DNA from 4 places in the Bacillus pretiosus genome. Region 4 is predicted to be linked to each of the others. Evidence: riboswitches for the same ligand, from Rfam matches in the RefSeq annotation. Region 4 holds a riboswitch; each other region holds the start of a gene.
What was found. Region 4 has a riboswitch for thiamine pyrophosphate ahead of tenA (thiaminase II). Riboswitches for the same ligand answer to the same signal wherever they lie in the genome.

Region 1 (7,994 bases), 2.2 Mb from region 4:
GTTTTAGAGTATGATAATAAAACTTACACATACGAAATTCAAAAGATATGGATTACCCATGCGGATGATCGTACTGTTATTATAAAAAAAGAAGAACCGATATTAACACTAACGACTTGCTATCCATTTGATTATATAGGGGATGCACCAGATAGATATATTATCGAGGCGAAGTTAACGGCTAGTTATTCAAAATGAAGTGATAGTTTCTGAAAGCGGAAGGGGGATACATAAGTTATGTCAAAAAACATTTTAATTGTGGAAGATGAAGATATTTTGCGTGAAATATTAAAAGATTATTTTTTGAGCGAGCAATATGTAGTGTTTGAAGCAAGAGATGGGAAAGAAGCTTTAGTTGTATTTGAGGAAGAAGAGGTTGATTTAGTTATTTTAGATATTATGTTGCCGGAACTTGATGGATGGTCTGTTTGCCGAAGAATTCGTAAAACATCGGAGGTTCCTATTATTATGCTGACGGCACGTGTAGATGAAGATGATACGTTACTTGGATTTGAACTTGGGGCGGATGACTATGTGACGAAGCCGTATAGCCCACCAATTTTATTAGCAAGAGCGAAAAGGCTGTTAGAAAGTAGAAAAGTAACGAAGCAACTTCTAGAGAATGAAGATGATACATTATCTATTCACGGTATTCACGTCCACTTCCCATCGCGCACTGTTACGGTAGATAGGACAGACATTAATTTAACACATACTGAATTTGAAATATTAGCGTATTTCATGAAAAATCAAGGGATTGTTTTAACGCGAGAGCAACTCATTTCAAGAATTTGGGGATATGAATTTGCTGGTGACGATCGAACGGTTAATAGTCATATTCGTAATTTAAGAAATAAATTAGGAGAGAAAGCAAAGTGCATTACAACTGTAGTACGAACAGGTTATAAATTTGAGGGGAATGTATGAGAAAGGGGATTGTACTAAAATTATTTGCCCTCACAACAGCATTATGTATGTTAATTTTAGCGACGATATTTATTGGACAAACGATATTTTTTAAACAATATTATGCGAATCGAAAAGTAGAAGATATTAAAGTGAATTTAAATTCCTTTGAGAAGAATTATTTGAATTATGCAGGAAGTGCAGAAGGAATTCAGAAGCTGGAGCAAGACTTTTTAAGAGAAAATAATACGTGGATTACAACGTTAGATCAGAATGGGAATTTAAAACATGCGGATGATTTTTATTTTGAAGTAACGATAGATCGTAGGCAACAAAAGAGCTTTGGACAACAAATATTCAAAATTCCTTTATACAATCTCGTCAATATAGAGGAGATTGATAATAAATTATCAGATCCGTTTTTAGGACAAGAAATTTATTTTTCTGGCGTGAAAAAAGGTGATAGTTTTATTCCATTCTCTTTCGCGTTAGGTAAGCAAAATTTAAATGGATCTAATAAACCGTTAGAAAAAGCGTTTCAGGAGAAAATGAAATTAGATGAGGAGAAAAAGAGAGCGGATCAAGAACAACTTGTTAAAGAAAAGAAACCAGCTGTTCAGGAAGAATCTGCTCAGGAATTAGATACTTACATAAGAGGACGTGTTACGAAAGTACAGTTTCCTGATGTAAAAGGTCTTGTAAATCCAATTTATAAAAATAGTCTATTCTTAGATAGCATAAAAGAGTTTCAAAGGGATGTATTACTAAATGAAAGTAATCAAATAGAATATTCAATAAAAACAATGGACTATGAAAAAAATGATATAAAATATAAATTATTAATGAAACCAATAACAGAAAGAGACGGATCAGTCACATATATTTATGCGATGGCTTCTTTACAGCCTGTAGATGAAGCTGTACAAATGGTGCAAGATTACTACATTTACATCATTGCATTTGTAGTCGTTCTTATTTTTCTAGCTTCGTTCTATTATTCAAAACAAATTGCAAAGCCGTTATTAAAAATAAATGATACGACGAAGAAAATAGCACACTTAGATTTCACAGAACAAATACCGATTACTTCAAAAGATGAAATTGGTGATTTATCGAAAAATATTAATGTATTATCTAATAAGCTCCATTCGCATATTGGACAGCTAGAACAAGATATTGAAAAGGAAAGAAAGTTAGAAAATACGCGGAAAGAATTTATTTCTGGTGTTTCGCATGAATTAAAAACACCGCTGAGTATTATGAAAAGCTGTATTTCTATTTTAAAAGATGGAGTAGCTGAGCATAAAAAAGAATACTATTTTCAGGCAATGGAACGAGAAGTAGATAAAATGGATACTTTAATTTTGGATATGCTGGAGTTAGCTAAATTTGAGTCAGGTACATATAAAATGAAAAAGGGTGTATTTTATATCGATACAGTAATTGAAGATATATGTGAACACCTTTCTGTGGACATAGAGAAAAAAGAACTTCATGTGCATAAAAATATATGTTCATTTGAAGTAGTCGCAAATCAAAGTCGGATTGAACAAGTAATCGTGAACTTCATTACGAATGCCATACGTTATACACCGAATAAAGAGGATATTATTATTTCTACAATAGATGAGAAAGATCGTATAAAAGTGTGTATTGAAAATAAAGGTACTCACATTGAAGAAGAGCAATTAGATAAAATTTGGGACCGTTTTTATCGCGTGGATGCAGCTCGCCACCGTTCACAAGGTGGAACTGGGCTTGGTCTAGCTATTTCTAAAAATATTTTAGAACTGCACGATGCTGAATATGGGGCAGAAAATACAGAAGATGGTGTATTATTTTACTTTTATTTACCTAAAAAAGCGTAGATGATGCATGCTACGCTTTTTTTAGTTTATTTTCATATTATCTTTACCTAATCTTTATTTTTAAACGATATAATCTGGGTAGAAAATGAGGTTATGTAAGGAGTCGATGAACCGTGCATAGCAAGTGGCTAAGTATAATGGTATTTATTTTCTTTTGTGCATTTATTGTATTTTTAATTGATATTACGATATAACAAAAAGAGCGCTTATTAAGCGCTCTTTTTGTTTGAATTTATTTGATAAGCATTGATGCTCTTGAATAAGCGAGGTGAAGTAAGAAATAAAAATATAAGTAAAACGGTACATAAAATAAAAGAACCGAGCATTGTACTGCCGTTTACGATTAATGAGTATAGAACTGCTGATTGACCTTTCGGTGCATATTGTCCCCAGAAAATAATACCAGCAATAAAGTGGCAGAAATAGCGAGCAAAGCTACCGATAAATGTAGCAAGGATAATATAAGCAAGGACTTTCTTACCTTCGTTTTGTTTTGATGAAGGTTTTTCTTTACGGGTACCTAAACTTGATTGTTCTAAGTTATTTTCATTAGACGTTAAAAGTGCTTTTTGAATTGGACGATAGAATAAGCCAGCAAATCCGATAAAAGCAAAGGCAATGAAGTACTCAATGAAAGCTTGAATAGGTGTTAAAATGTAAGCATCTCCTACGACAATTTGTAATAGTCCCCAAACTAAACCACCTAAGAAAGCTGATTTAAAGCCCCAGCGGTATGCAATAATAAAAATAGGAATCATAGCGAATGAAATGGAACCGCCTGTTGGAAGTTTGATTGATAATGGTAAAATGTCGATGACCAAGGCGAAGGCTGCAAGAATTGCAGATTCGATCATCGCTTGTAAATTGGTGTTACGCATGTTGTCTCCCCCTAAATCCAAGTTGTACAAAAAAGAATAGATATCATAGGAGGATACGAAATACGTAAATAAAAAAGAGGTATGTATTTCGGACGTTTGCACAATCCCTGCGTTAGCATTAACTAACAGGTTCGAAGGGTCGGAACGAAGTGTTCCCTCTCAGCGGCATGGCTCCCCCAGTGATAACGAGATTCTTTATTTGCTATTGTTTATTGTAAGCGAAATGGATGAGAATGGCAAACGAATACAGTATGACAATGATTGAAATAGAATTGTAGCGAAATGTTAATAAATATGAAGCAAAAGGGTATAGTACAAGAGAAATAGAGTGTGCTATAATTTTTTTGAAAATAATTATCATTCTCTTCTGAGGGGGAAGGTTATGAGCTTAGTAGATATTAAAATCGGTGAGAAAGTGTTAGTAAAAAGCGTTCAGTCTTTAGATCATTTACTGAAGAGAAGATTGGCTGCTTTCGGTCTTTCTGAAGGAAGCGAACTTCGCATGAAGCAGAAAGCGATGTTCAAAGGTCCTTGTACATTGGAGTGTCGTGGACAGTTAATTAGTATTCGTCATTGTGACGCGAAAATGATAAAGGTGGAATTAGCGTGAATAAGGTAGCTTTGCTAGGGAATCCGAATACAGGGAAGACATCATTATTTAATGCACTTACTGGTTCTTATGAATACGTAGGAAACTGGAGCGGTGTAACAGTAGAAAAGAAGGTTGGTAAATTAAAAGATAAGCAAGGAACATTAATTGATTTACCAGGTGTTTATGATTTGAATCCAGTTTCGCGTGATGAAGGTGTCGTTACAAATTTTCTACTAACAGACGAATTTCATCATATGTTAAATATAGTGGATTCTTCGCAATTCGAGAGAAATATGCATTTAACGTTGCAATTACTTGAGTTTGGAAAGCCGGTTTCAATCGGATTAAATATGGTCGATGTGGCAAAGCAACGAGGCATTGTAATTGATGTAAAACGATTATCAGAGCTATTAGGTGTAACAGTCGTTCCTGTCGTTGCAAGAAGTGGAAAAGGCTGTGAAGAACTACTTGCTACTCTTAAAGAAAATGACAAAAACGAGAAAAAGCCATTCATTATTTCATATGGTGTACAGATGGATGAAGGAATTGGAGAGGTAATAGCCCTTTTAGAGACAGCGAATTATAAGCATCCAAGATGGTTAGCCCTTCAATTTTTAAGCAATAACGAAGTAGTAGAAAAAGAAATGAAAGCATTACCAATTTATAAGGAACTTGTAGCCATTCGATCTCGCTTAGAAGGAAAACTTGATTGTACGTTGGAAGAGCACATTTACAAAACTCGTGAAGCGTATATTGAAAAGTTAAAAACAAATGTTATGAAGCATGAGAAAGAAGGAAAAATTCCTTTTTCGGAAAAAATTGATAGATTAATTACACATAAAATTTTAGGACTTCCAATCTTTTTAGCAGTTATGTTTTTTATTTTTCAGGTTACGTTTACGTGGATTGGTACACCTTTATCCGATATGTTAGATGAATTTTTTGGTGGACAGCTTACGGATTGGGTAACGGCTGGGCTCACAAGTGTTGGAGCTTCTGATTTTATTCAAGCACTCGTTACAGAAGGTATTATTGCCGGTGTTGGTGCGGTATTAGTATTCGTTCCACAAATCTTTGCACTATTCTTTTTCATTTCATTATTAGAAGACTCAGGATATATGGCGCGAATTGCAGTTGTTATGGATAGAATTATGGAGTTCTTCGGTTTAAATGGAAAAGCATTCATTCCGATGATTATCGGTTTTGGATGTAATGTTCCAGGTATTATGGCAGCGAGAACGATTGAACAAGAAAAAGAACGTTTACTTACAGTTCTTGTAACACCATTTATGTCTTGTTCGGCACGTTTACCTGTATATGCATTATTTGCGGGAGTATTCTTCCCTCATAGTCAGGCAACTGTTGTGTTTTCTTTATATGTTGCAGGTATTGTTCTTGCATTATTAGTTACAAAAATTATGTCTCTTACAATTTTAAAAGCGGAAAAGTCTATTTTCGTCATTGAACTACCTCCTTACCGCGTGCCACAAGCGAAAACGTTATGGCTAAGCACGTGGGAGAAAGGTAAGGGATTTGTTCGTAAAGCAGGTACATTCATCTTCGGTGGTTCTGTTGTCATTTGGTTATTAAACTATGCAGGTCCATCAGGATTTGGTGTTGATATGGGAGATAGTTACTTAGCGATGATTGGTGGATTTATTGCACCACTATTTGCACCGCTCGGCTTTGGAACGTGGCAAGCTGCAGCATCTCTTTTAACAGGATTTTTAGCGAAAGAAGTTGTCGTTTCTACAATGGCAATTATTTATGCGGTGAAAGAAGATGTGCTTGGAAATGTAATGGGAGCACATTATACTGCGTTATCAGCATATGCATTTATGTTCTTTATTTTATTATATGTTCCGTGTTTAGCGACAGTAGCTGTTATTAAACGTGAAACAGGATCAACGAAGTGGACGATTTTCTCTGTCGTTTATCCACTCGTTGTTGCTTATGTATTAACGTTCATTATATACCAAGTTGGATCCTTACTCGGATTCTAGAAGGAGATGTATTAGAGTGATGGTCAATATTATAATCGGAGCTATCATTTTTGGTTATGCAGCATACACGTTAGTTAATTTTGTAAAGAGAAGTAAAAAGGGAAAATGCGCAGCATGTTCTTTAAATAAATCATGTCAGTCGCAAACTTGTAGTCCGGATATGGAGCAAATCGCTCACAAATAGCAAAAAAGCTTTGCGAATTTCGCAAAGCTTTTTTGTTTTACTTTTTAATTTTTACAAGTTGAGAAGCTTCTACACCGTTGTAGCCAGGGAATTCTTTACTAGGGTCTTTATCGAATTTTAATACCCCAACAGATTTTTCATCGCCTTTTACATTTACGTAAGTTGCATCATCAACAATCGCGAACATGTCGGCATATGCACGTCCACTTCCGATAATTGTATTGCCTTCGTATTTTAATTTTGCCCCATCAAGTGTAGCATTTTCTACTTTTTCTTTAGCAAATAATACACCTTGTTCTGCTGTTACAGCTGGTAATTTATTAAGTGGTTTCGTGTCGTCTTTTTCATCAACTTTGCTAAGTAACTCTTTCTTCACCAGTTCTTCACCAGTTTTCTTATCCATAACAAGAACTTTTTTACCCTCTAATGTAGTCATTTTCATTTTATAGAAGTCTTTTTCTTTCACTTCTTTTTTGTTTTTATCTGTAATTTGTTGAACTTGTTCTTCTGATCCGTACAGTACAAAACCGTTTGCTTTCTCTCCTAATAAAGAACAACCTGATAATGCTCCGAATGAAATTGCTGCTGCTAATCCGATGCCTACTAATTTTTTCATGATGATTTCTCCTTTTTATATGTTTTATTGTAAATACAGTTTTTGTATTAGTTCTGAAATGATGAGAAGCTTGTTCGTTGCTTCTGGTATTAGTGTATAAGAAATATTGCAACGTAACTATCGAGTTAGCTTACAGTAACATTACAATAATGTAATTTAGTGAAAGTGCATAAAAATAAGTCAATTCTGAAGAGGGTTAATGAGAATATATTAGGAATACAATGTTTTATATAGAATGTCATATTATATTGGCTGTATTTTGGAAATAACATGTAAGGACATATTAGTTTTGTTATAATAAACACGTAGGCTGTAAAAATGAATATTCTTTACTGTTAAGGGAGATTTTTCAGTTTTCCAAGTAGTGAATTTGAAATATGAGGTAAGTCATAGGAGGAATTAGAATGTCTGTATTTAAACGATTACGAGATTTAACAATGTCGAATGTATATTCATTAATTGAAAAAGCGGAAGATCCAGTTAAGATGACGGATCAATATTTACGCGATATGCAAGCGGATGTACAAGAAGCTGAGAAAAGTGTAGCAGCTCAAATTGCACTTGAGAAGAAATTCAAAATATTATTTGAAGAGCAAGAAGCACTTGTGAAAAAACGTGAAGAGCAAGCTCATATGGCTGTTCAAGCAAGCAATCTTGATCTTGCACGTCGTGCTCTTGAAGAAAAACAAAACGCAGAGCAAAAGATGAATGAGTATAAAGCAAGCTATGAGCAAAACAAAGCTGCTGCCGATAATCTTCGCCTGAAGCTAGAAGAAATGCGTAAGCAATTAACAGAGCTGAAAAATAAACGTGAAACACTTGTAGCACGTGTAAATGCGGCGAAAGCACAAAAGAATATTAATCAGGCGATGTCTGGATTTGATTCAAATTCAGCAAAAGCTGGTTTAAGTCGTATGGAAGAGAAAGCTCTTCAATTAGAAGCTGAA
Region 2 (7,994 bases), 1.7 Mb from region 4:
CTGCCAATCCATAATGTGAAGAATTCTTTCCTTCTCATCTTCATTTTGGGCAATGCGATAAATGCCTTTCTCTTCATACCCAATATCGATGCCTGTTTTTTCACGTAAAACTGCTGCAAGTTGTGGAAATATAGCACGGCTTTCTCTAGCAAGTTCAAATAACGGGTCATATGCATCCCATTCTGCCTGAACCCCGAGTAAACCAGCAGCTGCTTTCGAAGCTTCAGATGCGATTCTTTGCTTCTCTATAATCGCTACTTTATGCCCTCTTTCTGCTAGAAAGTGTGCAACTGAACTACCAATTACACCACCGCCAATTATTGCTACATCATACTTCTTACACATGTTTTTCCGCCCACTTTCTTATTGATTCCTTATAAGATTTCGCTTTGCTATACGGGTTACTACTACTTATAATCCCAGACATAACAGCAATACCACTGACACCGTTAGCAAGAACATCCCTAGTGTTTTCCGTGGTGATTCCTCCAATTGCTGTAATCGGTATGGATAAACACTTTGCAATGTCTGAAAGCTCTTCAAGCCCTCTCGCTGGTACACCTTTTTTACAATCTGTCGGAAATACATGACCATAGACGAGTGAATCCGCTCCATTCTTAAATGCATCGATCGCCTCTTCTAAAGAATGTACAGAATAGCCGACATGCAAATAAGAAAACTTTTCTTTCACTGACCTTACATTTGCGCTTCGATATCCGAGCTGCACGCGTGGAATGTTTAATAAAATAGCGATATCAATTCGATCATTTATCACTATTTTTGATGCCGGAAAGCCTTTCTTCAAAAGACTTTCCACACCTTCATACAAATCCTTCGTACTTTTCTCACGCTCACGAATATGCAAATAGTCAACCTCACTTTCAATTTGCATCGCTACATTCACTAACTCTTCGAATGACATGTGACCATTTGAGATTACATGAAGCTCATTTTTCATATTCATTCGCCTACTTTAAAATATTTTCGAATAACTCATCGGCCGGAACGATTTTTTTCGTCATTCCTTTATCTTTCAGCCATTTATTTTGTTTCTCCCATGACTCTTTTGAATCCGATAAGAATGGCTCATCTTTCGTTTCCATCTTCTCTAATAAAATTTTCATGCTCTCTTTTTCAACTTCTGGTACAAGCGGGAAGTTTTCTTTTTCTTGATGGTTTAATAAAATATTTAATGCTTCATCTGGATTTTTCTTCATGAAATCATAGCCTTTTTTCGTACCACGTAAGAAGGCTTGTAACGCTTCTTTATCTTTTTTCAACGTTTTATCACCTGTTACAAATACAAGCTCATGGTAATTCGGTACACCGTAATCTGCTGGGTTAAAGTACGCTGGTTCATGACCTTCATGACGCATAACAGGTACTTCATGGTTAATGTATGCCCCTGTTACCGCATCCACTTTTTTCGTAATTAATGCCGGTACTAAATCAAAGCCAACATCGACTACTTTCACTGTATCTGGATTACCACCAGCTTCTTTTACCATCGTTTTTAAATACATCTCACTTAAAGGTGTTCCAGAATAGCCAACTGTTTTCCCCTCTAAATCTTTTGGCGATTGAATGCCTGCTGATTTCAGCGATACAACATGATTTAATGGTGAACGTACGACAGCTCCAATTGATTTCACTGGAATTTGTTCATTTGCTTTTGCCATGACAACATCTGGCTGATAATATAAGCCAACCGTTACTTTTCCTGCAGCTGCTAAAGTTAATGGATCAGTCGGATTAGAAGGGAATTTTATATTCACCTTTACTCCTTCTTCTTTAAAATAGCCTTTTTCAATTGCTGCATAAATAAAGCTATGTACCGCATTTGGGTACCAATCAAGCATGACCGTTATTTCTTTTTCCTTTTTCCCCTTATCTGACGCTGAATTACTAGAACATCCAGTAATCATTGCAACTAATAATGTCAACACAAAGATGCGTTTTAAAAATTTCATGCATGCTTCCTCCAACTAATAAATTTCTTTTCTAAAATCGAAATAAGTATGACGAAGAAAATAGCTAATAATGATAACAATACAATGGGTGCAAATACACCTGCGCCGTCTAACTGCGTCATCATTCTTTTACTGAAATACCCTAGCCCAGCTTGTGCACCGAGCCATTCACCAATTGCTGCCCCAATTACACTAAGCGGAACTGCAATTTTTAAAGCTGAGAAAAAATAAGGAAGAGCAGACGGCAATTTTAATTTAAGAAAAACATCTTTTTTCGTTGCCCCATACGTAACTAATAGCTCCTCCCATTCTTTTTTCGTACTGCGTAGTCCATCATACGTATTGACCGCAATTGGGAAAAACGTAATTAAAACAGTAACAACAACCTTACTCCAAATCGTATATCCAAACCATAAAACGAAGAGCGGAGCAAGCGCTGTAATCGGAATCGTTTGTGAGGCAACTAATAGTGGATAAAATGCTCTCTCCATCCAATTACTCGCATTCATTAACATCGCTAGCCCTACCCCAAGTACGATAGAAATAGCCACCCCTATTAAAACGACGGATAAGGTTGCCGGCAAATGAACCGTAAATAATATATCTTTTAGTTTCCATATCTTCATCACAATTGCAGACGGTGACGGTAAAATGTACATTTCGTCTATGATTCTTGCGCCTACTTCCCAAAAGGCAAGTAAAATACTAGTAAGTGTAAGGGCAGGTAATAGCTCCTTCAACCGGTTCATCATACGAGTACCTGCCTTTGTAACATACTAAGAAGCTCATCTTTAAGCGCTAACACTTCAGGCTTATATAAATCTTTTCTTGTTCGATTACGATCAAGTGGTACAACCCTCTCGGTTAAAGTAGTTATCGGTTGCTGCTCTACTACTAAAATTCGATTAGAAAGAAACAACGCTTCTTCCACATCATGAGTGATAAATAAAATTGTTTTTTCCCACTCTTTCCATTGTTCAAACAACCATTCTTGCAAAGATGCCTTCGTTAAAGCGTCCAACGCGCTAAACGGTTCATCTAACAACAATATCTCCCTGCCTGTTAATAAAGTTCGAATGAAAGATACGCGTTGCCTCATACCACCAGATAAATCTTTCGGATATTTTGTCTCATACCCTTGTAAACCAAATTTATGTAACAGTTCCTTTGCCTTTATTTGCGCTTCTTTCTTCTGTACACCTTGGCACTCTAGCGGCAGGGCAGCATTCTCAATAATCGTTCTCCATGGCAGGAGCATATCTTTTTGGGGCATATAGCCTACAGGATGGCTCTTTGTTTCTGTCAGCTCTATCTGTCCAGTACTCACCTCTTCTAAACCTGTAATAAGGCGAAATAAAGTACTTTTCCCGCATCCACTCGGTCCGATAATACTTACAAACTCTTTATCTTGTATAGAAGCATTTAATTCATTGATGATTGTTTTCTCATCATAATGAAAAGAAACATTATGAAACTGTAGTATGTTCTTGCTCCTCAAATCCCCACATCTCCTTACGATAGGACATATCCCAGAATAAATATTCAAATCGACTGGAATATAGGAATATCTCCTCTAATCGATCTAACTCTTTGTCAGACTTTCCAACTGCCATTTCATTTAATAAATCTATTAACCAAATACAAAGGCTACCGTATTCTTCTGAACTATATCCTTGAATCCACTCACCAAAGAACTCATGATCTCTTGCTCCAGGAATATCGTTTAAACGCTTTCCAATTTCCCAGTAACTCCACATACATGGAAGAAGTGCTGCTATTAATTCCGCAAGTGTGCCATTTTGAGATACAGACATCATGTAATTTGTATAGGCTAAATTTTTAGCAGATGGTTTTGCAGATTCTATCTCCTCTATAGAAATACCAAGTCTTTTTGCATATTGTTTATGGATCGTCATTTCTCTATTTAATATGCCATCAATTTGTTCAGCAAATTTCCCCATTACTTGTGGATTCGTTGCTTTTACAACACCAATCGCATATAGCTTTGCATAATCTAACAAATATAAATAATCTTGAATAATATAATACTGAAACTTATCTTTTTCTAACGTGCCATCTCCCATACCTACTACAAACGGGTGATTATGACTCATCTCCCAAACTGGTTGTACAGTTTCTAATAATCTATCGCAAAATTTCATTTCTCTATCCCCTTTCAATTTATATATCTAAATAAAAAACCACTTCTAAATAAGAAGTGGTTACAGCAAATAAAATTATAATTTATTCGTTGTTCCACTTCCCTTCGCTAGTATTACCTAGATCAGGTCTGTAAGGGTTAAGGATTATTCCTCTCTCAGCACAACAAGCACCCCTAGTGGTTTCAATATGAAATTTTCAAACAAAAAAGCCCCGTTTCTATACGCAAAGAAACGGGGACTCATTATTAGTGTCCGAATTGCTTCCCTACGCTAGCATAATCTAGATCAGGTAATGAAAAGGATCAAAGGCTTACGGCCTACTCTCAGCTGGCAACACCAGCTCTCCTAGCAAACTATGAAATTAACACTGTCAGTATAACATCGTAATAAGACATCATCAACTGTTTTAATTTTCCCAATTGTCAACAAAATAACAAAACTATATAATACTTATATTCTATCTTAGAAATTATTATCCTAATTAATTGGATAAAAAGGAATCATTATCCTCAAAAAATTTATTTTTATATTGATTTCATATTACATTTATGTGAATACACCCACTATATTATATCTTTATACTATAATAAAATTACAACTATACAACTAGAGGAGGTCTCTATTATATGAATATGAAAGCTACTGCTTTAACAGCAACTACTGTCGCAATTGCCTCTTTACTTCCTTCTATGGGAGAAACAAATGTACAAACAGCCAACGCTGAACAATTATCTAATGTGAAAACTGGATATGTCAAAGTCGATCAAGTAGCCTTACATACAAAAGATAACGCAAATAGCTCATCAATTGATACAATTCGCTTTAATACGAAGGTAAACATACTTGAAACAACTAATGGCTGGTATAAAGTATCTGTTAATAATAAAGTAGGTTACGTACAAAAAGATGCTATTCTACTAAAAAACAAACTTCAATCTAATAATCAATACATCGTTAATGCCAATGCATTAAACGTTCGTTCTGAACCTAATTTAGAATCTTCAATTTTAGATGTATTACCAAATGGGAAATTCGTTACCATTCAAGAAGAACAAGGCGAGTGGTATAAAATTTTACATAATGGCAAAACAGGTTACGTACAAAAAGCATTCGTATCTAATGGTTCACAGCCTTTAGTAAAAGGCATCACAGTTCAAACTAATACGAAATACACAGTTGCAACACCTAAACTTAATGTACGTGGCAACGCTAGTACAAGTGGTGCACTACTTGGTTCATTACAAAATGGTACACAAATACAAGTAGTGGAAACTGTAGGAACTTGGTATAAAATTCGTTTTGGCACAGGATACGGATACGTGGCAAAACATTATGTGGTGCAAAATCAAATGCAATCACAAGCTCAAACGGCTCAACCTACTTCCATTCCAGCAGTTTTCAAATTCCCTACTCAAGGAAGAATTAGCTCAACCTTTGATATACGTTGGGAACAAATGCATTATGGTATAGATATTGCGGCTCAAGGTAATGTCTCAATCCAGGCGGCAGCTGCAGGTAAAGTTGTGAAATCATATTATTCAGCTAGCTATGGCAATGTTGTGTTCATCGCCCATCAAATAAACGGGAAATTATATACAACAGTCTATGCACACATGAAAGATCGCACTGTACAAGCTGGTGATCAAGTACAAGCTGGACAATTAGTAGGTCATATGGGAAACACAGGTCATTCATACGGGCAACATCTTCATTTTGAATTACACAATGGAGAATGGAATTTTGAAAAAACAAATGCAGTAAACCCACTGCCATATTTAGTTAGGTAAATTGTATGCAACGCAATATCAATATACCTCTCTTAATTGAATACTTCGCCTTTTTAGGTTTAATCTGTTGTTTAATCATTTACAATACAAACACTGTATTTTTATCTATTATCATTGCTTTTGTTACTTTAGAAATTATGATGGAATCCTTTCAAGTACAACTAAAACAAAAAATTGCTCATATATATAATGCCATCTTTCTATTAAGTGCCCTAATAACAAATATTATTAGTAATGGTTTTTATTTATCTACCGTATTTCCTGTATTCTTTATGGCTGTTTTATTATTCATAGCTAGATACATTCATGTCCCTAATACCAAAAAACACGAACAAGAAGCTTAGAAAGAGGAGACACTGTGTACCGATCTTTCAAAGATAATCCGATAAAATATATATTGAATTTATACACAAAAATAAATACTTTTTTTGGTATACAAGGAAGTAATACGGCACAATTTCTCCTTTATGGAATGTTATTTCTCGTCTTAATTGCGTTCTCCTTGCTTTACTAATAAAAAAAGGATCTCACATAAACTTGAGATCCTTTTTAATTTATATAGAAAATGCTCTTTATCCGCAAGCATATTTTTCATAAATAAAGCTAAGATTATATTTTTTCTCTAAGCTCATTCTTTGTTCATCATCACACCAATAGAACAGAATATCATGAATTGTTGCATAACGCTTATTTTTAAGAAATAGTTTAAAGAATGATGGTAAACAATCATGTAATTGTATAAATATATAATTGCGTAATATTTCTTCTTTATATTCAATGCCCTTACAAATATACAATAATTCTTCACAATAATACGCATGTTGTGGAACTTGAATCATTTCGAAAAATGGCACATATGATAATAGTTTTCCGATGAAATGATCATATCGATCCATTATTCCTATCGTCATGTGCTCCATCATATCTTTCATTACATATAAATAATCATCTACATGAGTAGTCTTGAGTGGGTCTAATCGATCTGAAATTTGAGAAAGTACAGCTCTTTGACAAGCTAACACCGCTTGACTAGGTCCATAGTATGATAGGAAGTCTGTACACTTACGATATTTTCGTAATAAGTCATGTGTATATAAGTCATATACAAAAGTATTACAATACATTGCTAGACTCATCATATCACTATTTAATTGCTCTTTTGATAGAGATTTAGCTCTCTTACACATATAAAAGAATGTAAATTCTAATACTTCTTTATGGGATAATAAATGTTTACAGTCCGTTATACATTTCTCATTAAATTTAACTCTATCCCAAATTGCTACATCCTCATCAGTTAATTCACCAATACGATATTTAATAATTAAATAGTTTAAAGCAACCGCTTGTGTCAAAAGATCCCACGTTTCATATTCCAATGAAGTGTGAACAAACTCAGCTAGGCCTTGAGTTACCATAAAAGTATTTGCTTCTTCATACCAGCCAATCTCTTGGCATAAACGAAGAATACGTAATAAAGTTGGAATTTCATCTTTATGAAACTGTGGTAAATTTTTTGCTTTATCCATTCCATATACGATAAATGCCGCTAAATTTTCTTCTTTATAAAATTCTTTTTCTTTCCACACTAATATAGTTCTTTCTTTCCCTTCACCTTTCGGATGACAAGGTACAAGTAAAGAAAATAATTCAGCGAAATTATTTGGTTCTATATATGTATCTGTAACCAAATTCCAATTTGGATCGCGCTGTATAGCCCTCATATAATTCCCCTTCCCTTTTGTCTACATAGGAAATATTAATCCATTATTACATCATTAACAATAAATATTGTTATATTCGAAATCTATCATAATACTTATATCTATCAGTATATCATTTTTTCTCTTATTTAAAATTAGGAATGACAAATTTAAATAAACTGTTGAAATTACTAACTGTATACTTATTATATAATGGCTCAGATACATCATGCTAACATATTAGCTTAACCCTATATACTAGAATAATGTATCTGATTTTTATACGTAACTTATTCCACTAATTAAAGTCTCACTTCATTCCGTATGCTCTGATATTTCACTTAAAGCAAATCCCGCTTGATCATCTGCCGA
Region 3 (7,994 bases), 2.5 Mb from region 4:
TTTATGTCATGGCTCATGTATACAGTGTTAAAGAAAAAGCTTCCTAAAAAATTACCTGTTTCTTCTTATGACATTGAAGAGATTTTCTTCACAAAAAACTTCCATCCACTTAAAGGAACAAAATCTGTTAATACGAAACAAAAACGTACAAAATTCATGTTAAAAGTATTAGGTTTCGTCTTTCTTATGCGCTGTCTTCTATTCGTTGCATCCTTCTTATCGATTCCAATCGAAATTGTTGCTGTACTCGGTTCACTCGTTCTTCTCATCTGGAGATGGTACTACTTACGAACAAACCCAGTCGATATTTTGAAAAAGACACCGTGGCACATTTTAATTTTCGCTTTCTCTATGTATGTAATTATTTACGGGCTTCACAACGCAGGATTAACAACGGCGCTTGTAAATTGGCTTGAACCAGTTGTAAGTCAACATCTACTCTATGCTAGCTTTACAATGGGCGGACTTGTATCTATCCTCTCTAACGTCTTTAATAATCACCCTGCACTTATGATTGGTACCATTACATTAACAGAAATGGGCCTAGATCCAGTCACATTAAAAACTATCTATCTCGCAAATATCATTGGTAGTGACATCGGTTCACTATTATTACCAATCGGTACGCTAGCTTCCCTCATTTGGATGTATATCCTAAGACAAAATAAAATTAAAGTGAAATGGAAAGATTATTTAAGCGTATCTCTCATCGTAATCCCACTCACAACAGCCGTCACATTATTCCTCTTATACTACTGGGTACAATTATTCTTCGCCTTATAGAAAATAGAAGCCCCCTTTGCTACCGTCTTAGCAAAGGGGGCTTCTTCTATATTTAAGTTAGGTACTACAGTGTGATCAATCAAGTAAAGAGGTGTAACGTGTTATTGGTATAAATGACTACCAGTGTCTTTAAATTCTTTCGCTTTCTCTTTCATCCCTTTTTCAATTGCTTCTGTCGTTTCTAAATCATTGTCTTTCGCATATTCACGAATATCATGTGAAATTCTCATACTACAAAACTTCGGTCCACACATTGAACAGAAATGAGCCGTTTTCGCGCCTTCTGCTGGCAATGTTTCATCGTGATATTCCATCGCACGTTCAGGGTCTAAAGATAAATTAAATTGATCGCGCCAACGGAATTCAAAGCGAGCTTTTGAAAGTGCATCATCACGCTGATGAGCCGTTTTGTGCCCTTTCGCAAGATCAGCTGCATGTGCAGCAATTTTGTACGTAATAACCCCCGTGCGAACATCATCTTTATTCGGTAAACCTAAATGTTCTTTCGGTGTTACATAACAAAGCATCGCCGTGCCAAACCAGCCAATCATCGCCGCTCCAATTGCCGATGTAATATGGTCATAACCTGGTGCAATATCTGTCGTTAACGGCCCAAGTGTATAGAACGGTGCGCCCTGACAAATATCAAGCTCTTTCTCCATATTCTCTTTAATTAAATGCATCGGTACATGCCCAGGTCCTTCAATCATCACTTGCACATCATGTTTCCAAGCAATCTTCGTTAATTCACCAAGTGTTTCAAGCTCAGAAAACTGTGCTTCGTCATTTGCATCTGCAATCGAACCTGGACGTAATCCATCTCCAAGAGAGAACGAAACGTCGTACTGCTTCATAATTTCACATATCTCTTCAAAATGAGTGTATAAGAAGTTTTCTTTATGATGGAATAAACACCACTGTGCCATAATTGAACCACCACGCGAAACGATACCTGTCGTACGCTTTGCAGTAATCGGAATGTAACGAAGTAATACGCCCGCGTGAATCGTAAAGTAATCCACACCTTGCTCCGCCTGCTCAATTAACGTATCACGATACACTTCCCACGTTAAATCTTCTGCAATTCCATTTACTTTTTCCAGCGCTTGATAAATCGGTACAGTTCCAACTGGTACAGGCGCGTTACGAATAATCCACTCACGCGTCGTATGAATATTTTTACCTGTAGATAAATCCATAATCGTATCCGCACCCCAACGCGTTGCCCACGTCATCTTCTCTACTTCTTCTGCAATTGAAGAAGATACAGCAGAGTTTCCGATATTTGCATTGACCTTCACGTGAAAGTTACGGCCGATAATCATCGGTTCTGCTTCCGGATGGTTAATATTCGCTGGTAAAATGGCACGACCTTCCGCGATTTCCTTACGAACAAACTCAGGCTCTACTCCTTCACGAATCGCAACATATTCCATCTCAGACGTAATGATACCCTTACGTGCATAATGCATTTGCGTAACATTTCCACCTTGCTTTGCTCTAAGCGGCTGACGATCCATTTGCGGGAAAACAGGCGTATGTTTCAAAGCCACTTTCACACCGTCATCCTCTGGTTTTACTTCGCGCCCTTCGTATGCTTCTACATCTCCGCGCTCCAGGATCCAAGAGTGGCGCGGCGCCTGCAATCCCTTTTCCAGTTCCACTTTATACGCAGGATCTGTATAAGGACCGCTCGTATCATATACACGAATTGGCGGATTCGGAATACCGTTCGTTTCGCTTTGTTCAATCTCGCGCATCGGCACTTTCATACCCGCGCGTGGTCCATCCACATACACTTTCTTACTTCCTGGTAAACTCGATTTCAATTCAATTTGCTCAGCTGAAACAGACTGTTTCATAACCTTTGTTGCCCCCCTGTACGTGACAAGGACAAGATATGGCCAGCGTATGCCAAAATAAAAAGAGCCAGGTCCATAAAAAAATAAGGACCTGGCTCATAAAGACATCATTATGTAAAGCCGTTAACTTCCCTACGCTGGTACGAGCCAGATCAGGTCCAAAGGGTTAAGAAGTTCACACGCTTCTCTCTCAGCCTACGCATACGTTAGGCACCCCTAGTTTATCACTGATTTAATTTTCAATACTTTCCCATCATACACGATAATCTGAAAAATGCAAAGTTTATTTCTTTTGTTGTTTATGGAATCATCCACGTTAAATAATATGCCTGTACATACGTCATAATACCAACAATAATTACGAAGAATAAACTATGCTTCACTGTAAAGCGGAATAAATCTGATTCTTTTCCAGCAAGTCCAACTGCCGCACAAGCAATTGCAATCGATTGCGGAGAAATCATTTTTCCTGTTACACCGCCCGTTGTATTTGCTGCAACGAGAAGTACTTCAGATACACCGACTTGCTGCGCTGTAATCGCTTGTAAATTCGAGAACAGTGCATTCGCTGACGTATCGGATCCTGTTAAAAATACACCGATCCAGCCTAGGAATGGTGAGAAGAACGGGAATAGTCCGCCAGTTCCTGCAAGTGCTAATGCTAATGTAGAAGATAGACCAGAATAGTTTGCGATAAACGCGAATCCTAATACGAATCCGATAGATAGAATTGGCATCTTAAGCTCATTTATCGTTTCTTTAAATGTTACTACTGCATCTTTTGCACTCATTTTCAAAATAAAGATAGAAATGATACAAGCAATTAAAATTGCTGTTCCCGTCGCTGATAAAATATCTAATTTCAAGATTGCTTCATAAGGCGTCGGTTTATTTACAATTGGCTCTGCTTTCATTACTAAATTGTGTAAGCCTGGAACTTCAAACTTAAACACAAGGCTTTCCAAAGCACCGCCTGGAGCAAATAACGCTTTAAAGAAACTTTGGCTCCAAATGACTACCATCACAGTTAAAATAATGAATGGAGACCATGCTTTTACTACTTTTCCTACCGTTAGTTTCGGCATAGATATCGCCGTTGCTGCTACCTCACTATTTGCTTCTTTAGACTGATAGATTTCTTTCGGCTGCCAAACTTTTAAGAATAGCGATAAACTCACTAAACTTACAAGTGCTGACGTAATATCCGGAAGTTCTGGCCCTAAGAACGTCGCTGTAATGAACTGCGTAATTGCAAATGAGCTACCTGCTACAAATAGAGCCGGCCATGTTTGTCTTACTCCTTTAAATCCATCCATTAAAAATACGATAAAGAACGGAACAAATAATGATAAGAACGGTAATTGATGCCCAGCCATTTGTCCAATTTTATGCGGATCAATACCTGTTACTTGTCCAGCAACTGTAATCGGAATTCCCATCGCTCCGAACGCTACTGGTGCCGTATTTGCGATTAAACACAGACCCGCTGCATATAAAGGATTTAACCCAAGACCTGCAAGAAGCGCTGCGGTAATCGCTACTGGTGCACCAAATCCTGCTGCCCCTTCCAAAAATGCTCCAAATGAAAAACCGATTAAAATAACGAGTAAACGATGGTCATTCGTAATGGATAATACAGATGCACGAATCACATCGAATTGACCTGTTTTCACAGATATTTTATATAAAAATACCGACATAATGATAATCCAAGCAATTGGCCATAGTCCGTATAAAAAACCATATCCCGTCGCTGCCATCGCCATCGTGAACGGCATCTTATAAGCGAATAACGCAACTAAAATTGTAAGTACGACTGTAATTAATCCTGCCACATACCCCTTCATGCGGAAAACTGCTAAAGCTAAGAAAAAAAAGATAATCGGAATAAGTGCGATTGCTGCCGAAATCCAAATGTTTCCGAACGGATCATAAACTTGTGTCCATGTGTTCATTGTTCTCTCCCCCTAAAGAATCCCCTTTTAAATAGAATAACCTCATCAATAGACTATCAGGTCATCATACCTTTAAACCTAAAATAAAAAAACGTCAAAGAAAACGTTTTCATTAATTTTATCACAACAATTTTCATTAAAAAAGATTTTTTTGAAAATTTTATTATTTATCATGAGAATCTTACAAAAACGTCACGTTCTTGTAATGTTCATCGATAGGAAGCTCGCTACATTTCCTGCATAATAAAGGTATAAAAACGGATATTATTTATGAGGTGATATATATGAACGGAAACAAAATATTAGCAGCTTTATCATACTTTAGTGTATTATTTGCCCCTATCTTATTCCCTATCATTGTGTGGATTGTGGGCGATTCTGAAACGAAACCGCACGCAAAACGCGCTCTATGGACACACATCATTCCAAGCATCGCGTCATTTATTGGATTTATTATTCTAGGAATTATGGGTATCGGATCGAATCAACCAGACGTAACACTTGGCATTGGAGCAATGATTGTCTTATGTATTTGCGGCATTATTAGCTTATACTACTTCATTTGGAACATCGTAAAAGGTATTAAAGTGCTGAAAGCTTAAGTTTAAACAAACGTTTGATTAAAACAGTACGCATCATAATAAATGAAATTTTATCGGCGATACGACAATCTTTTAATAAGAAAAAAACCGTCCCAAAATACCTTTTGGGACGGTTTTTTTATCTTCTGCGTTTCTTCTTTTTTCTCATCATTTTTTTGCGGCGCGTATTCACTTTATCCGCTATAATGTGAAGCGTACTTGCTACAATAATTCCCATTACGAACGTTACAATTTCAACCTCATGTTCCTTCGCAATTTCTATTAAATTCCCATCAAGCGCGATTACATTTAATAGGAATAAAAACGGAGAAAACACAATTAACATGTATGCAATACGAATCACATCACCAAGTATAATTGTATGTGTAAAGAAGGATCGATGCGGCATGACCTTCTTATACGGATACCAAAATATACGTAGGAACCCCCATTTATTATACGCATTACTATATGTATCTAAATCCGGCGTTAAAAATGAAGTACCTACTAAAAAGCCAATTGCAAAAGTTAATAAAAAATCCAAGTCTGTTAATCCATACGAAAAGAGCATAAACAAAACAACCGGAAGGGATATTAAGTTTATTTTCGTATGCGTTCTTCCTGATGGCATAATGCACTTCCTCGCTTACGTTCGCCCTGTCACCATATGACAGTTCTCACCTACTGATCTAATTTCTGATCGATAAAGGATGTGTCTATATCCGAACCAAACCATTCTGCCAACTTCACTCGTGCCTTATCTTTCACCTCTTCATTGACGTATAACGACGCTTGTAATAGAGCAGCCATTAACGCCCCTAAATCATCTGTATAACCAACTCCAGCAATGAAATCTGGGATGGCATCAATTGGTGCAATAAAATAAGCAAGTGCTCCAATCACAATAATTTTCACTCGCTTTGGAACATCAGGTCTTTGCAAAACGTAAAACAATAATAAACTTGCATAAATGACCGACTGCCCTGCTTGCTTTGCAACATGTTTTGCTTTCTTCCAAAACGCTTCAACTGAAAATTTTTGTTCCATGTAAAAGCCTCCCTATTTTTTTAAAGAAATAAGCTACAATATGTTATCAGTAAAAGTTCATCAAAATTACACATAATCTATCAATGAACTTTCATTGTAACAAACAAACTAAAAAAGAACAAGTGTTCGTTAATTTTTACATACTTCCCTTCATATAATAGGTTTCTAGATAACCACTCACCCATTGTCATTTCTTATTTCTCAACAAGAAAATTTTCACTTTCACTGAACATTCTGCTCTACCTTTGTTATATTTTCTAGTTGACGGACATATAAACGAATGTTAAAGTTTTCTCTGGTAGTGACAAATCTCATACAAAAAATGTAAAATGTTATAGTGTTTCTCAGAAATGAATTTTGTTGTATAATACAGAAATGACGTTATGCTTATGAGCAGCACAAGAAACCAAAAGGGTATGCATAGTTATAGTCGTATATGGGTGAATATAGAACCTCTAATTATGGCCAAGAAAACTATGTATTTTTTATTTTAGCATTTTTCGCTCCAAAATCGACCAAGCCTGATAGAGAAAGGGTGGAAATGAATGAAAGAAACCTTGAAATCACAATTTCAAAATGTGCGTTTCACTGTATTCGTAGCTTTAGCTTTATGGCTGAAGACGTACCTTATTACACGCACAAGCTTTGATTTAAAACTTGAATCTTTCATGCAAGAATTCATTTTATTCCTTAGCCCATTAGCAGCATCATTACTGCTTGTTGGTCTTGCATTATTTGCAAAAGGGAAAAAACGTAACTATATAGCACTTGGAATTAATTTTGTTTTAACAATCGTTCTTGTTGGTAACGTAATGTTCTACGGATTCTACAATGACTTCGTTACTTTACCAGTACTAGGACAAACATCTAACTTTGGAAGTTTAGGTTCTAGTGTGAAAGAATTGTTTAACTACAAAATTATCCTTGCATTTGCTGATATTATTGTATTCTTCATTTTATTGAAGAAGATGAAGAATTTTGCACCGACAGAACGTGTAGCACGCCCAATGCGTTCCCTATACTTCGTGTCAACAGTTGCTATTTTCTTCGCAAACTTAGGACTTGCAGAAGCTGAGCGTCCCGAACTATTAACACGTTCATTCGACCGCGTTATGCTTGTTAAAAACTTAGGTTTATATGTACACCAAGTGTATGATCTTGGCTTACAAGCAAAATCAAGTTCACAAAAAGCTTTTGCTGACGGTAGTAAATTACAGGAAACAGAGAACTACGTAAAAACAACGCAAAGCAAACCAGATCCAAATATGTTTGGTACGGCAAAAGGGAAAAACGTAATTGTTGTCTCTCTTGAGTCATTACAAACATTCTTAATTGGTGCAACAGTTAACGGACAAGAAGTTACACCATTCTTAAACCAATTTACGAAAGAAAGTTATTACTTTGATAACTTCTTCCACCAAACTGGGCAAGGAAAAACATCTGATGCTGAATTCTTAGTAGATACTTCCATGTATCCACTAGACCGTGGTGCTGTATTCTTCACACACGGTAATAACGAATATACAGCAACACCAGAAATTTTACGTGAGCAAGGATATCACACATCGGTATTCCACGCGAACAACGCAACATTCTGGAACCGTAACATTATGTATCCGGCACTTGGTTATGATCGTTACTACAACGAGCTTGACTACAAGATTACGCCAGAAACGAAATTAAATTGGGGATTAAAAGATATCGAATACTTCGATCAATCTATCGATATGTTAAAAGAAGTGAAGCAACCGTTCTATACTCGCTTC
Region 4 (7,994 bases):
ATTCTCAAAAAAGAGGTGAACATAAATGCCTATCGTTAAGCCCTTTATAGCTGGAAGACGATTTGTAAGTACAGCAGCAACAGGGACTGTCGCTGGAGCAGATTTAACTTTTGCTAACACAGACTTCACTGATGACACTGGTGCTGTAACAACATTCCCTGCTTCTTATGCTTTTTTAACACTTTATATTAATGGCGTTATTCAAACAGGGGATACTATTACTGGTGTGACTACTACAGCTGCTACTATTGTAGGAGGAGCTGTCCTAGATGGAGGAACTCCTATCGCAATCGAATTTACAATAACGTAAATTTAGTTATCTTTTTAGAGGTTTCATTAAAAGAAACCTCTAATTTTAAAAAATGAAGTTAATTTTAGTAGCAACTACATAATGCGGTGCATATACTATTATAGGATGATTGGTATTTATACTCACTCTTGAAAAGAGCACTTATATGGTGCTCTTTTTTAGTTTTAAACTAATACAAAATGAAATTTTTACCACATAGCTAATTGTTAAATATTTTACGCTTATACATTATAATGGAATAGTTATTGTATATTGGCATTAAGAGGAGCGTCTTGATTAAGCGCTTCTCTTTTTTTATAAAATAGCGTTTTTGTTCAAAATGATGACCTTATCTATTCGGACACATTTACAAAAAAACTCATGATATGGTTAATTAGTCGATTACCTCATTACTTGACGATTACCCTTAGAAACCCCGCAAACAATCGGGGTTTCTTTTATTAAAATAACTATTTTGTTGCATTTCCCAAGGGTTGAATTCCGAATCCTCTTTCTTTATTAAACTCCTTCATCTTTATAAAATTCTTGTAAACTCCCATATGAGATTATAGTCATTTTCTCACTCGCCATTGGTAAAGCTGCACTAACGCTAATAGAAATACTTATAGGTAATGCAATTTGCATTTGTTTCACCTTTTGGCTACATTTCACACAGAACTTGTCATTTGTTCCATCTTCCATGTCAATCCACTTATGTTTGCATTTCATTCTGTCCCTCTCGCCTTTAGATAATTTTCTGCGAATCGTAATTTCTGACCAATATACGAATCATTTTCTTCTCCACCACTTGCCAACCAATCTCTTACATGATTATGAATATCTTGAAGAACTACTAAAGGTAATTGTGAAGAAAGCTTATTTATTTGCTCTAAATATGTCATTTCTTTCTCTCTCCTGAATAAAACTCAAAATTCCGTCAATACTTTAGACACATGGTTATCTTTCTCCGATTTTCTTATAAAAGCAGTTAGCTTTTGCTAGCTGCTCTTTTATTTGTGACCAAGTGAAATCTTTACTAAAAATAATGAACTTTCAAAGCTACTGAATTGTAAATATAAATACACTACTATATATCTATAAAGGGGCGTTTTTATATAAATCCATATCAAAGAATATCTTTTATAATGATTATTTTAGTACCACTCCTTTTCTTAACTGTCACCCTAGTAACTGGTCGATAGGGGTTCTTCTTTTGGAGCCCACTGCCTAGTTTTATAAGTGGGATAATAGCTTTCAACTCTATAAAAAAACACGACAGTAGAAAAAAACTTTACAAAGTGTGCCTTTACAAGGCGCTCTTTTTTACATGTACTTACCAAATAGTATTTTTATTGAATTTTCATTGACTTTACGTTGACCTTTTGTTGACTTTTTCTTCACATTTAAAAGAAACGAACATACGATATTGTATGTAGTCTCTCCGCTCATAGGGATCTACCTTTCTTATCGAAGAGCATGCTTATATGTGTGCTCTTTTTACTTACAATGAAATAACAATTTTATTTAATATCCATTTCCTCTTGCATAAGAACTACAGTTTTAAACATTACTTGCTCAAAATCTTTTTCATCCATGTATGGCTTTACAATCTCTAGAATCGCAATAACCCATTCAAATTTGTTCACATTCTCACTTATATAACTACATATAAATATTAAGTTTCTCATTTAATTAACCTAGTGTTATAATGCAAGAGATTGATAATCATATTTATCTATTAAAGAAGGGTTCTCAAATTTCAGCACCTTGACGCATACCGTTAGGGGCTGAACTACTTTGTTGCGATAAGAATGATGTAATATTTATCATTTACAATAAAACTAAAAAAGAACACCTTAAGTCGGTGCCCTTCTTGCAAATATCAACCTTTATGTAATTGAACATACAGATAAAACTAATCCCCCAAATGTAATTGCACCTAGTAATCCTAATACAAATCCAGTTATGCAAATACAATCAGCAAGACAAATGGAAGACTGCGATAATGGAACAAATGACCTACTTGTACTCGATCCATATTGTTTTATTTTCTCATAATTCATATCTAACATTAATTGTAGACATGCTATACCTTCCTCAATAGAATGAAGAGATTCTTTTTCTAATCGATCCAATAATTTACTATTAAAAGTAATTGGAAGAGGATACCGTTTATCTAATTTCATATGTTGATAAATTAATTGTAAACGAGATAATATATTATTTTTCTTTTTTTCACATGTTACTGTGTGTTTCATTTTATTAAATTCATTTAATAACAGTGTCAATTCATCTCTGTTTCCGTATAAATCCCTTGCTATTTTTCTCTTTAGTTTGTACGAATGGATAATAGATTTAAGTTCAATCATTTTAATACACTTCCTAATAGAATTTTACTTACCTCAATATTTTAAAAATAAACAGTACTTTTAAATCTTATTTAAAATACACTCAAGTATCTTCATTTACTATCGATTAACATTACATTAATCTTACATAGTTGTAATAATTGCTTTCGCTACCCACTAACTAGAAGCAACAGATTCCTTATTTGATGGTAAAAATATAAAAAAGCAATGATTAGGTTTTAAGTCTAGTCATTGCTTTATATATCTTATCTTGATTTACAACTAAAAATCTAAATATCATTCTTTCACTTGAATGCTACATGTGTTTTTATTAAATTCTTTAATAAAAATTATATAATACTTCACTATTGGATTCCTTTTTTCTCTTATCAATATTCATATGTTACAATAGTACCAGTTGTATCAGTAGTACCATTAAAACCACTAAAACAATTAGAACAACTACCACAGCCGCCACAACCTCCACAACCTCCACAACCAAAACAACCGAAGCAACCAATACAACGGAATCCACCACAACGAAATCCACCACAGCGACCTGCACAACCTCCACAACGACCACAACCGCCACAGCGACGAGCAGCATCTTCAATATAGTAATATGGATATTGGTTTTGTTGGTCCCAATACACAATATTTCCAGATTGGTAATCATTAAGGCTTAACGCTTGTAGTTCTTGTTGAAACTTATTCATTTTCATTACCTCCGTTTATAAACTTCAACTTTTCCAATGCTTTCTTATATTTCTGTTCGTTAAATCTAAGTAGAAATAGCGCTATAAACTAAGTTCAATACGTACCCCTACAAAATATGACCTATCACTAGATAATGCACCTTGTTCATATACCTATTTTTAGGTTATTTTTTCCATAGGCTCATTTTTATAAATTGAAAAAAGACGCACTTAGATTGATGCGTCTTTTTGCGATACTTCTTTTGTGAAATCATATACATAAGTATTATCCATACCCCTACTCATTATCCAATGACATCTTCTACTTCTGTATTCACTGGCCACTTTTCTAAAGTATAAGCCATTTCCCAAAATGAATATTCATATTGACTACTAATAATAAAATGCTGTTTCATTCGCTTCCGGTCAGACTTTGTCACTTTTTCAGCGATAGTATCTAACCGTGTAATTTGCTCTTCAACTAATGTACGGAACCAATCAGATCCATAAGCAGAAATCCATTCGTTATAAATTGGCTCTTCTGGCTGACATTCTTTTAAACGCTCCCCAATTTCATAATACAACCAATAGCAAGGTAAAATTGCTGCAATGATATCGCCTAAATGTCCTTCATACGCAGCACGATACATATGTGAAGTATAAGCGTATGCAGTTGGAGCAGGGATAAAATTATCTTTCTCTTCTTGTGTTATCCCTAGTTTCTTCGCAAAGTTCTCATGTAAAGATAATTCCGCCTCGTATGTATTTTGAGCATGGTGTGCCATACGAGCTGTCGTTTCTAATTCCAGTGCTTTTGCAGCTCCTAAAGTTTGTACTCTAGCGAAGTGACTCAAATAATATGAATCTTGAAGTACGTAATAGCGAAAACTAGCTAAATCTAACGTTCCTTCACCAAGTTGTTTTACAAAAGGGTGATGAAAACTAGCTTCCCAAATTGAATCTACTTCTTGACGTAATGATTGTGAAAATGTCATTTAAATCCCTCCAATAAAGTATAAAATTTAAGTATTTACCCACAGTTATTAAATCTGTAAAATAAAAAAACTTTCTTTACAAACGTAAAGAAAGTGAAATTGACAGTATTTATTCATAAAATAGTAATGTCTTCCCACTTCCCTACGCTAGTATTAACCAGATCAGGTACTAAGAGTCTCAAATTCTCATTTGATCTCAGCCTATAATAGGCCCCCCTAGTGGATAAATATTTAATTTTCGTATTGTATTCATCATAACATACTTCATGTTACTGTCAAAAGTATTCATGATAGCGCTTCTTAAAATCCTTCTTCTTTTCTTGCTTTTAATGAAGTTTCAATAATCATATCTAATAGTTTACTATAATGAATACCAGCTGCATCTGCACTTTTCGGTAGTAAACTTGCTTGTGTCATCCCTGGTAATGTATTAACCTCCATTACATATGGAATTCCGTCCTTTACCATCATATCCACCCTTGCATAAACGCTGCATTTCAATGCTTTATAACAAGCCAGTGACGCTTTGTTTACACGTTCCTTCAATTCTCCTGGAAGTTCGATAACTTCTTCAATTGTACTAACATCATCATATTTTGCATTGTAATCAAAGAACTCAGCTGCATGTCGGATTGAAATAATAGGTAACTGTTTTCCATCAAAAATTGAACATGTAATCTCATCACCTTTTATATACTTCTCTATTACTACTTCAGAATCCCATTCAAACACAGTTTCCAGCATTGAAATTAATTCATCTTTATCATATACAATCTTTACCCCAACACTTGATCCACCAGAGTTTGGTTTTACCACTAACGGAAATCCTAACTTCTCTAATTCATCAAGATTTAGATCCGCCATTTTTGTAAGTTCAATCCAATCGGGTGTTTCTATACCTTCATAGCGTAAAATCTTTTTCGAAATATTTTTGTCCATACATATACCGCTAGATAACATATTGCTCCCGCTATATGGAATACCTAAACTTTCAAGCGTGCCTTGAACCGTCCCATCTTCTCCATATTTTCCGTGTAATGCAAGCAGCGCAAAATCAATGTCTTTCGCTTTTTCGATTAAATCCATTTTTTCATTTAACGTAATTGGTACGATTTCATATTTATTTTTATCTAAATTTGCAATCATTTCATTTCCAGTCATAATTGATACTTGTTTTTCAGAGGATACTCCCCCCATAATAACGCCAATTCTCATTTCCTCAACTCCAAATTTCAGTTTTTATTGTATCACCGATTATTTTGATTCCACGAACTATTTCTTCTTCTTTCAGACGTGAAAATCCTAATCGAAAAGTAGTCGCTCCTCCTCCATCAGAATAAAAAACATCTCCTGGAGAAAATGTAACCCCTTGCTCATAACACTTTTGTAAAAGTGTGCGGGCATGAATTTTTTCTTCTAACTCTATAAATAAATGAAGTCCACCATCACCGGTCATTCTTTGAAACGGAATGTACTCGTTACACGCCCCAACAGCTAATTCATATTTCTTCTTATAAACTGATCTTGCCTTTTTTAAATATTTTTCAAAATATCCTTCATGTAAATATTGAAATAGAACAGCTTGATCTAACGTAGATGTGTGAATCGTTCTTGCTCTTTTTACACTTTCTAAATGATGAATCAGTTCTTTATCGGCGATGATCCAGCCTACACGTAAACCAGGGAAAAGTACCTTTGAAAAGCTACTAATATAAATTACATTATTACCAGCGCCAGCAAAAGTTAATAATGGTGCTAAGTGTGAACCTGAATAACGTAGCTCTTCATTAAATCCATCTTCTATAATAGGAACCTTATATTTGGAGAATAATCTCATCAGTTCCGTTCTTTTCTCCGAACTCGTAACAATACCGGTTGGATTATGATAGGAAGGAATTAAATATGCGAAATCAAACTCTTTTTCACGCAAACTTTTTTCTACTTCGTTCGTATCGATGCCATCTTCATTCATATTAATTCCGTGAACTTCAAGTCCATGTAAACGGAAAAGCTTCAATGCAGCATGGTGAGTTGGATTCTCACAAATAACCCGCCCTGATTTCTTCGATAACGAGGATAGCACGATGTCTAATCCTTCTGTAAATCCATTTGTAATTAAAATATCTTTGTTCGAAATATCTACACCTTTCATTTCCATATAATGAAGTAGATAATTCATTAAAGGTCTATAACCTTTTGCGTATCCGTAGTTTAATACGACATCCCCTTCAATGGACATACGAGTAAGAAAAGCTCTTTTGAAATTTTCCACATCAAATAGCTTTTCGTCCGGAGCAATGCTATTAAAAACAATCATTCCTTTTTCCCAGCGAACACCATGTTTCATTAAATCTAATTCATCCGCTAATAAGGTAACTGTATTAAGTTTATGTTTCCAATCTATTTCAACAGACGAAGTGTTCGATATATCAACCTTCGCTACAAAATTCCCTTTCCCTTTAACTGCATAAATGAGTCCTTCTTGCTCTAAATCCGCATAAGCAGCGAGTACAGTATTTCTGCTCACACTTAGTAATTCACTTAGTTCCCTAGTTGAAGGGATTTTTTGATCCCCGAGCAAATGACCTTTCATAATCATCTTTTTCAAATAATCTTTCAATTGAATATAAACGGGACGATCTTTCACAACTTTAAAATCTTTAAACAATTCCTTACCCCCTGCAATCATTTTTGCATATTTATTTCATTCTCAAAAGGTCCACTACATATGTATTTTTTATAAAGGGCGGTACGGTCTTATAAAGTGGAACTTTAATCAATGGGGCTGATTATCACCCACTGATTATTATCCCTTAGTAACAGGCATTTTACTGCCTATTACTAAGGGATAAATCTTTGCGGTATAAGTTAATTACATCTTTTAAAGCTGCTGCTGCGGCTCCACGTGGATTGGAAGCACCACCAATTGTAGTAACTTGCCCCATCGTATCTGTAAAGAACGTAATTCCTTTTTCTGTTCCATTTACTTTTGCTAGTGGATGATCTTTATCTATTTCGTACGGTTCCACATGAAGAGCCACTTTACCATCCTTATCCTTATATGCTGAAGCTATTAATTTAATATATTTATTTTGTTCTTTAGCATTTCGAATTTGTTGTTTTGTAACATGTTCAATACCCTTTATATGTATATCAGTAAGCGTATTTTCTGTTCCCATTAAACTGTTTGTCAAAAGTAACAATTTACACGCACTATCAGAACCACTTACATCTAATATTGGGTTCGTTTCAGCAATTCCTTTACTTTGCGCTTCTTTCAGTGCTTCTTCAAACGTAATATCTTCCTCATTCATTTTCGAAAGGATATAATTTGTAGTCCCGTTTAATATTCCTTCTATTTTTTCAATATGGCAACCAGCTAAACTAAATTGACCAATATCAAGTGTCGGTAATGCCGCCGCAGTTGCACCACTATATCGAATTCGTACATTTGCGATTTTTGCTGCTTCATTTATTTCTCTCCAGTTTGTAACGAGTGCGCCTTTTGAAATTGCTACAATATCCATATGGTTCTCAATCGCTTGTTTTATATATTGTTTTCCTGGATTTCCATCTTTAAGGTTTGTAACTGTTGATTCTACTAATACAGTTCCACTTATGCTAGTTGTTGCTCGTTCCTCTGGATGATGTTCAATGTATTCTTCAA

Region 1: it holds a riboswitch for thiamine pyrophosphate, as region 4 does, so the genes downstream of both, thiT (energy-coupled thiamine transporter ThiT) here and tenA (thiaminase II) in region 4, are expected to answer to the same signal.
Region 2: it holds a riboswitch for thiamine pyrophosphate, as region 4 does, so the genes downstream of both, tenA (thiaminase II) here and tenA (thiaminase II) in region 4, are expected to answer to the same signal.
Region 3: it holds a riboswitch for thiamine pyrophosphate, as region 4 does, so the genes downstream of both, thiC (phosphomethylpyrimidine synthase ThiC) here and tenA (thiaminase II) in region 4, are expected to answer to the same signal.

Annotation. Positions count from the first base shown of each region.
Region 1 covers NZ_CM129593.1:4,633,206-4,641,199, reverse strand. The annotation lists gene srtD (class D sortase, LPxTATN-specific) at 1-198, shown strand, start outside; gene ACU8YW_RS24000 (response regulator transcription factor) at 238-927, shown strand; gene ACU8YW_RS23995 (sensor histidine kinase) at 924-2,774, shown strand; gene thiT (energy-coupled thiamine transporter ThiT) at 2,984-3,652, opposite strand; TPP riboswitch at 3,739-3,840, opposite strand; gene ACU8YW_RS23985 (FeoA family protein) at 4,035-4,262, shown strand; gene feoB (ferrous iron transport protein B) at 4,259-6,247, shown strand; gene ACU8YW_RS23975 (FeoB-associated Cys-rich membrane protein) at 6,264-6,431, shown strand; gene ACU8YW_RS23970 (lipoprotein BA_5634 family protein) at 6,469-7,047, opposite strand; gene ACU8YW_RS23965 (PspA/IM30 family protein) at 7,452-7,994, shown strand, end outside.
Region 2 covers NZ_CM129593.1:754,999-762,992, reverse strand. The annotation lists gene thiO (glycine oxidase ThiO) at 1-345, opposite strand, end outside; gene tenI (thiazole tautomerase TenI) at 338-958, opposite strand; gene ACU8YW_RS03895 (ABC transporter substrate-binding protein) at 969-1,970, opposite strand; gene ACU8YW_RS03890 (ABC transporter permease) at 1,967-2,719, opposite strand; gene ACU8YW_RS03885 (ABC transporter ATP-binding protein) at 2,719-3,468, opposite strand; gene tenA (thiaminase II) at 3,437-4,132, opposite strand; TPP riboswitch at 4,215-4,317, opposite strand; TPP riboswitch at 4,378-4,489, opposite strand; gene ACU8YW_RS03875 (SH3 domain-containing M23 family metallopeptidase) at 4,759-5,919, shown strand; gene ACU8YW_RS03870 (hypothetical protein) at 5,925-6,263, shown strand; gene ACU8YW_RS03865 (DUF3965 domain-containing protein) at 6,492-7,643, opposite strand; gene ACU8YW_RS03860 (CBS domain-containing protein) at 7,938-7,994, opposite strand, start outside.
Region 3 covers NZ_CM129593.1:4,977,196-4,985,189, forward strand. The annotation lists gene ACU8YW_RS25860 (arsenic transporter) at 1-783, shown strand, start outside; gene thiC (phosphomethylpyrimidine synthase ThiC) at 885-2,645, opposite strand; TPP riboswitch at 2,758-2,873, opposite strand; gene lldP (L-lactate permease) at 2,945-4,600, opposite strand; gene ACU8YW_RS25875 (magnetosome magnetite crystal formation protein family) at 4,885-5,202, shown strand; gene ACU8YW_RS25880 (metal-binding protein) at 5,321-5,812, opposite strand; gene ACU8YW_RS25885 (YkvA family protein) at 5,863-6,228, opposite strand; gene ACU8YW_RS25890 (LTA synthase family protein) at 6,774-7,994, shown strand, end outside.
Region 4 covers NZ_CM129593.1:2,481,025-2,489,018, reverse strand. The annotation lists gene ACU8YW_RS12650 (DUF4183 domain-containing protein) at 26-310, shown strand; gene ACU8YW_RS12645 (hypothetical protein) at 809-1,018, opposite strand; gene ACU8YW_RS12640 (DUF6877 family protein) at 1,015-1,191, opposite strand; gene ACU8YW_RS12635 (hypothetical protein) at 1,810-1,935, opposite strand; gene ACU8YW_RS12630 (homoserine dehydrogenase) at 2,179-2,658, opposite strand; gene ACU8YW_RS12625 (heterocycloanthracin/sonorensin family bacteriocin) at 3,027-3,359, opposite strand; gene tenA (thiaminase II) at 3,638-4,327, opposite strand; TPP riboswitch at 4,450-4,555, opposite strand; gene ddlB (D-alanine--D-alanine ligase) at 4,628-5,542, opposite strand; gene pdxR (MocR-like pyridoxine biosynthesis transcription factor PdxR) at 5,547-6,995, opposite strand; gene ACU8YW_RS12605 (homoserine dehydrogenase) at 7,156-7,994, opposite strand, start outside.